Duganella dendranthematis: one gene and its partner. The protein of the gene in region 1 binds, or shares a complex with, the protein of each later gene. Links are inferred from orthologs where the notes say so. Each region holds a gene or a part of one and is shown on either strand. Other genes may lie near its edges.

What was found.
Region 2: the proteins of HH213_RS25245 (region 1) and HH213_RS04505 are in contact, whole or in part, in a cryo-EM structure (PDB 9GE8), measured with the Escherichia coli proteins. The link is inferred for Duganella dendranthematis from one-to-one orthologs.

What each region holds. Positions count from the first base shown.
Region 1 is NZ_CP051684.1:5,510,237-5,513,281, reverse strand. What follows is about bases 52-2,780. They hold HH213_RS25245 (ABC transporter ATP-binding protein), read right to left. Parts: upstream 1,909-2,780; coding sequence 1,195-1,908; downstream 52-1,194. Other genes in these bases: mnmH (tRNA 2-selenouridine(34) synthase MnmH), read left to right, coding at 2,575-2,780; HH213_RS25240 (arylesterase), read left to right, coding at 2,054-2,578; HH213_RS25250 (S41 family peptidase), read right to left, coding at 52-1,195. Outside these bases: more of HH213_RS25250, read right to left, coding at 1-51; more of mnmH, read left to right, coding at 2,781-3,045.
Region 2 is NZ_CP051684.1:956,109-959,593, forward strand. What follows is about bases 112-3,280. They hold HH213_RS04505 (ABC transporter permease), read right to left. Parts: upstream 2,881-3,280; coding sequence 343-2,880; downstream 112-342. Other genes in these bases: HH213_RS04500 (hypothetical protein), read left to right, coding at 112-338; HH213_RS04510 (adenosine deaminase), read right to left, coding at 2,881-3,280. In the rest of the region: more of HH213_RS04500, read left to right, coding at 1-111; more of HH213_RS04510, read right to left, coding at 3,281-3,485.

The DNA of each region.
Region 1 (3,045 bases):
CGTACACAGGGCGGTTGAAGGCGGGAGGCCCGGCTTCATTGGGTCGCTTGGCGGCGGATGCGGACGTTGCGCCGGCTGCGGCCGCTGCGCCGGCGCCGGTGACATAGAACTTTTCGCCGCGCTCCAACGCTTCCTGCATGACGTTGGCGAGCGCATTGATGCCTTCCGCCACCTCGGCATTGCCCTGCTCTTTCAGGATGCCGACCATCCACCGAACATGCGCCACATTGCCGGGCGAGACGCGCCACCAGACTTGCTGCTTGCCCATGCGCTGCTGGTCGCGCCGCGCCATCTCGGCATCGCCCCACAAGGCACCGGCAAAGTCCAGGCTCCACAGCGACGATCCACCGTGATTGCCGCGCAGGTCGATCACCACGGCATCCGCCTGCTGATAACGCTGCGGATGCGCGCGCAGTTCCGCCGACATTGCGCGATAGGCCGTGCGTTGCGCTTCGTCCGGCTGGAATTCCGGCATGGCGGCCCAATACAGGCGCGGACGCGGCTCGCTCAGGCCGACCGGCAGCGTGGTGCCATTGTAGCTTTGCTGGCGCCATTGCAGCATCTCGTTGGTGTACTGACTCCACGCCAGCGTCATTGAAAACTGTTTGCCATCCAGCGTGAAGGTGCACACCTGCGGCCGCTTGATAAACGGATTGCCCTTGTCGACAAACACGTCGGGCGCTTCGATCCACCAGTTGCCCGGCTCATCGCTGCGCCCCTGGAACGCAAACACATTGGTTTGCGCCAGGGTAACAATCGACTCGCCATCGCAGGCGTTAATCCGGCTGCCGGCGGCCGGCCCGCCTGGCACGGTGGCATAGACGTACATGCTGTCGCCGCGCCAGGCGGCGACAAAGCCGGGCCAGCGCCATTCCACCGCAGGCGGCATGGTGAACGCCACTCCCGCGTGGCCGTCGTGGATCACCGTATTAAAACGCAGCAGCGCGGCCTGATAACCGGCGCCATCGCGCACTTGCGCTGCCAATTGCAAGCCCGCCTTGCGCGCCTCGCCTAGACGGGCGGCAAAGCCTGGATTGGCCGGATCATAGGTGCCGGGATGGTTGTCCAGCGTGATCTGATAAGCAGCTTCGATGTCGGCGATGGCAGCGCGCTGCCACTGTTCCGCCGTCTGCGGCAGGTCGCCAGCAGTGACGGCGCCTGCCGCCAGCAGCCAAGCCGCAACAAGGCCGCGCATCAAACCAGGCGACCGGCTGCAATGGTAATGGTGCGGCCGCAGCGGGCGGCCATGGCCTGGTCGTGGGTGACCAGCACCAAAGTCGAACCATGCTGGCGATTCAACTCGAACATCAGCTGGATGACGGCTTCGCCAGTGGCGGCGTCCAGGCTGCCGGTCGGTTCGTCGGCAAACAGCAGCGGCGGTTCGCTGACGAAGGCGCGCGCCAACGCCACGCGCTGTTGTTCGCCGCCGGACAGATATTTCGGATAATGCTTGAGCCGGCTGGACAGGCCAACCCGCGCCAGCATCGCCTCGGCCTTCTCGCGGGCGCCAGCCACGCCGGCCAGTTCCAGGGGCAGCATGACGTTTTCCACCGCCGTCAAATGCGCCAGCAGCTGGAAGGACTGGAACACAAAGCCCAGCTTTTCCTTGCGCAAGGCGGCGCGGCCATCTTCATCCATTGCATAAATATCTACGCCGTCGAGCACCACCGTACCGGCGCTGGGGGTGTCCAGGCCGGCCAGCAAACCCAGCAAAGTGGACTTGCCGGAACCGGAAGCGCCAACGATGGCCAACGTCTCAGCCTTTTGCACGGTAAAATCTACCTCGTGCAGGATCGTCAGTTCGCCAGCGGCGTCGGCGACCCGCTTGGCCAGGCCTTTGACGGCAATGGCCGGCTGCACGCCAGACGCCGTCACAGGCGACGACGCCAGGGCCGGGCCTTCCGGCATGAAATGAGTTGACGCATTAGGGAAATCGGGCATGCTGAATATGTTTAAACGTTTATCTGGAAAATCACTGGCCGCCCTGCTCCTGCTGTCGGCAGCGGCGAGCGCCTATTCTGCACCAAAAACCGTGCTTGTGCTCGGTGATAGTTTGTCAGCCGAATACGGCTTGTCGCGCGGCACGGGCTGGGTCGCGCTGGCGGAGCAGAAACTCAAGCAGAATAACATCGATGCGGTAGTCGTCAACGCCAGTGTTAGCGGCGAGACCACCAGCGGCGGCCGTTCGCGCCTGCCGGCCCTGCTGACCAAGTACAAACCGGACCTGGTAGTGATCGAACTGGGCGCCAACGACGGCTTGCGCGGCCTGCCGGTGCCGGCCGCCGAAGCCAATCTGCGCGCCATGAGCGACGCCGCCAGCAAGGCAGACGCCAAGGTGATGCTGATCGGCATGCGCATGCCGCCTAACTACGGCCGCGACTACGCCGACAAATTCTTCGCCATGTACGGCGCGCTGAGCAAGGATATCAAGGCGCCGCTGGTGCCGTTCATGCTTGATGGCGTGGCCGACAAGCCGCAGCTGTTCCAGGCGGACCGGCTGCATCCACTGGCAGAAGCCCATCCAACCATTCTGGCCAATATCTGGCCGACGCTGCAAAAAACCATTAAGGCCAAATGAAGTATCCCGAAGTATTAAGCATCGACCAGGTGCTGGACCAGCTCGATTCCTTCGACGCCATCATCGACGCCCGCAGTCCGAGCGAATTTGCACTCGACCACCTGCCCGGCGCCATCAACACGCCGGTGCTGGACGACGAGCAGCGCATCCGCGTCGGCACCATGTACAAGCAGGTGGGGTCGTTTGAAGCAAAGAAGCTCGGCGCCGCGCTGGTGGCGAAAAACATCGCGCAGCATATTGAAGAACGATGGATCGACCAGCCGCGCGAGTGGCGGCCGCTGGTGTATTGCTGGCGCGGCGGCAACCGTAGCGGCTCGATGGCACATATCCTGGCCAAGATCGGCTGGCCGGTGGTGCAGCTGGATGGCGGCTACAAGGCGTTTCGCCAGGAAGTGAATGCGGCGCTGGAACACGCGCCGTCCTTGCGTTTCAAGGTGGTGTGCGGCACTACGGGCAGCGGCAAGAGC
Region 2 (3,485 bases), 4.6 Mb from region 1 along the record:
ACCGCGACGGCAAGGCCACGCTGATGATGATTGAAACCGAGGAAAGCATGCAGTCGCAATACGAAATCGCCCGTGACAGCGACGCCCCACGCTCGCTGCTGCGCGCGCTGCTGGAGCGGCGCGTGCTGACCTTCTTCAGCGATCCGTTCGGCGACGGCATGTACACCAGCAGCATGAGCGAGAACTGGCACCGCTACAGCGCCGCGCCGCGCATCTGCCAGGGCAAGGAGACCTACTACTGGGCGCTGTTCGAACTGCCGGCCCATTACTTCGACCAGCGCCCCCATACCTATGCGCAGTTCCTGCAGGAGCTGCAGCCGCAGGTGATTGCGGCATAACCGTTCACGCTTCGCGCAGCGTTTGCAGCGGCGGCTGGCGCAGCACGTTGCGCAGTCCTAGCCAGCCGCCGGTGATGGCGCACAGTGCGCCGGCCAGCAGGCCGACCAGCCACACCACAGGGCTGAATTCCCAAGCAAACTTGAACTGGTAGGTGGCCAGCGCCCAGCCCATGGCCGCCGCGCCGGTCGCCGCCAGCACGCCGGACAGCGCGCCGACCAGCGTGAACTCGATCAGCTGCGCCTGCGACAGCTGCTTGCGCGTCGCGCCCAGCGCCCGCAGCAGGCCCGCTTCACGCGTGCGCTCGTCCTGTGATCCCATCAGCGCCGCGTACAGCACCAGCACGCCGGAGGCCAGCGTAAAGATGAACAGGAACTCCACCGCCGTAATCACCTGGTCCAGCACCGCCTGCACCTGGCGCAGGATGCCGCCGACATCGACGATGGTCAGGTTGGGATAATCGCGCGTCAGCGCATTCATCGCCGCGCCCTGCCCTTGTGGCAGATGGAAGGCGGTGATCCAGCTTTGCGACACCTCCGTCATCGCCGCCGGGTTGATGATGACGAAGAAGTTGACCCGCATCGATCCCCAATCGAGCTTGCGGATGCTGGTGATGGTCACATCGACCGGCGTGCCGGCGATATCGAAGCGCAGCTTGTCGCCCAGCTTCCAGTGCAGCGTCTTGGCGATGCCCTGCTCCACCGAGGCTTCGCCGGCGCCCGGCTTGTCCTCGAACCATTTGCCTTCGACCAGCTTGTTCTCGGCCTGCATCTGCGCCATCGAAGACAGATTGAATTCGCGGTCGGCCAGGCCTTTGGCGCGGTCTTCGGTATAGGTGTCGGCGGTGACCTGCTTGTCGTTCACGGCGGTCAGGCGGCCGCGTATCATCGGATACTGCGGCGCGTACTGTACACCCGCAGCCTGCAGGCGCTTGCCGAGGTCCTGCTGCTGCTCCGGCTGAATGTTGATGATGAAGCGGTTCGGCGCATCCGGCGGCGTGGCGTTGCGCCAGGCAGTCATCAGGTCGCCGCGCACCACGGTCAGCACCAGCAGCGCCATCATGCCCAGCGCCAGCGACACCACCTGCACGATGGTCGCGCCGGGGCGGCGCTGCAAGGACGTGACGGCGAAACGCCAGCTTTGATGGTCAATCGCGCCGCGCAGCGAGCGCAGGGAACGCAGGCCAAGCCAGGCCACCAGCGCGAAGACGGCAAAAGCGCCGATGAAGCCAAGCGCCGTGTACAGTGCCATCGCCACATCGCCGGCTTGCCACAGCAGCAGCGCCACAAAGCCGGCCATGCCGAAGCCGTAGGTGGCCAGCGCGGTGACTTTGGGCGGTTCCTGCTCGCGACGGATCACGCGGTTGTGCGGCACTTTGCGCAGTTGCAGAATCGGCGGCAGCGCAAACGCGGCCAGCAGCAGGATGCCAATCGCCATGCCCTGCAGCGCCGGATAAATGGTCGGCGCCGGCAGTTCGGCGGAGACCAGTGATCCCAGCACTTCCAGCAGCACGTAGTGCGCGCCGAAGCCGAGCGCCACGCCCATCGCGCTGCCCAGCAGGCCGACCAGCAGGAATTCGATCAGGTACATGCTGGTGACCTGATTCTGCGTCAGTCCCAGGCAGCGCAGCATGGCGCAGGCGTCGAGGTGGCGCTGCATGAAGCGGCGCGCGGCCATGGCCACGGCCACCGCCGCCAGCATCGCCGACAGCAGGCCGACCAGCGACAGGAAGCGGTCGGCGCGTTCCAGCGTGGTTTGCATTTCAGGGCGGCCGTTTTCCAGCGACTCGACCCGCACGCCCTTGATATTGTTGTTCTTGATTTGCGCTTGCAGCCAGTCCTGATAAGCCTTGGCGACGGCGGCGCCGTTCTTCAGCGACGGCGGCGTGCCGACCAGCAGCCGGTAATTCACGCGCGAGCCGGGCTGGATCAGATTGGTGGCGTCCAGGTCCGACAGCGCCAGCATCACGCGCGGCGCGAAGGCCAGGAAGTTGGCGCCGCGATCCGGTTCGGTAGCGATCAGTTGCGTGACGGTGAAGGTCTTGTCGCCCAGCTTGAGCGGCTGGCCGACCTTGGTATTGAGGCTGCCCAGCAAGCCTGGTTCGATCCACACCGTGCCCGGTGCGGGAACGGTGCTGGCAGGCGTGCCGATACTTTGCTCGGCCTGCGCGGCGTCGGTAGTGATCTTCACCTTGCCGCGCAAGGGGTAGCCGGGACCGACGGCTTTCAAAGCCGACAGCATGGAGGTGGACGCATCGCCCTCGCCGGCTTGCGCCATGCTGGGGAAGGTGACGGTATCGGTCACCGTCAGGCCGCGCTGGATGGCTTGCGCGCGCCAGTCGGCACGTACCGGCAAATCGGCGCTGACCACCACGTCGGCGCCCAGCAGTTGATGGGCGTCGCGATCCAGCCCGCTGCGCAGGCGGTCGATGAAGAAGCCGGTGGCAGACAAAGCGGCCACCGCCACCGTCAGCGCGATCAGCAGAAAGCGCAACTGGCCGGCACGCCAGTCGCGCGCCGTCATGTTGAGGGCGAGTTTGAGCATTTAGATTTTAGCGAAGAAGGCGTCTACTTCATCAAGATACTGCTGCTTTTTGTCGGCCGGCAGGAAGGCTGCCGAGAAGCCGTTGCGCGCCAGCGTCTGCGCGTGCGACAGCCCCAAAGGCAGCGCTTCAAAGGTGGCGATGAAGTTGTCGTTCATGTAGCCGCCGAAGTAGGCAGGATCGTCCGAGTTCACGGTCGCCACGATGCCGGCGTCCAGCAGTTCCAGAATATTGTGCTGCTCCATTTTGTCGAACACGCACAGCTTGATGTTGGACAGCGGGCACACGGTCAGCGCCATTTTTTCGCGTGCCAGGCGTTGGGTCAGCGCCTTGTCCTCCAGGCAGCGCACACCGTGATCGATGCGTTCCACCTTGAGCGTATCGAGCGCGGTGTAGATGTAGGCCGGCGGTCCCTCTTCGCCCGCGTGCGCCACCAGGTGCAACCCCAGTGCGTGGCAACGCGCAAACACGTTGGCAAATTTCTCTGGCGGATTGCCGACTTCCGACGAATCCAGTCCGACGCCGATGAACTTGTCGCGGTACGGCAACGCCGCCTCCAGCGTGGCGATCGCATCTTCTTCCGACAAGTGGCGCAGGAAGCACAGGA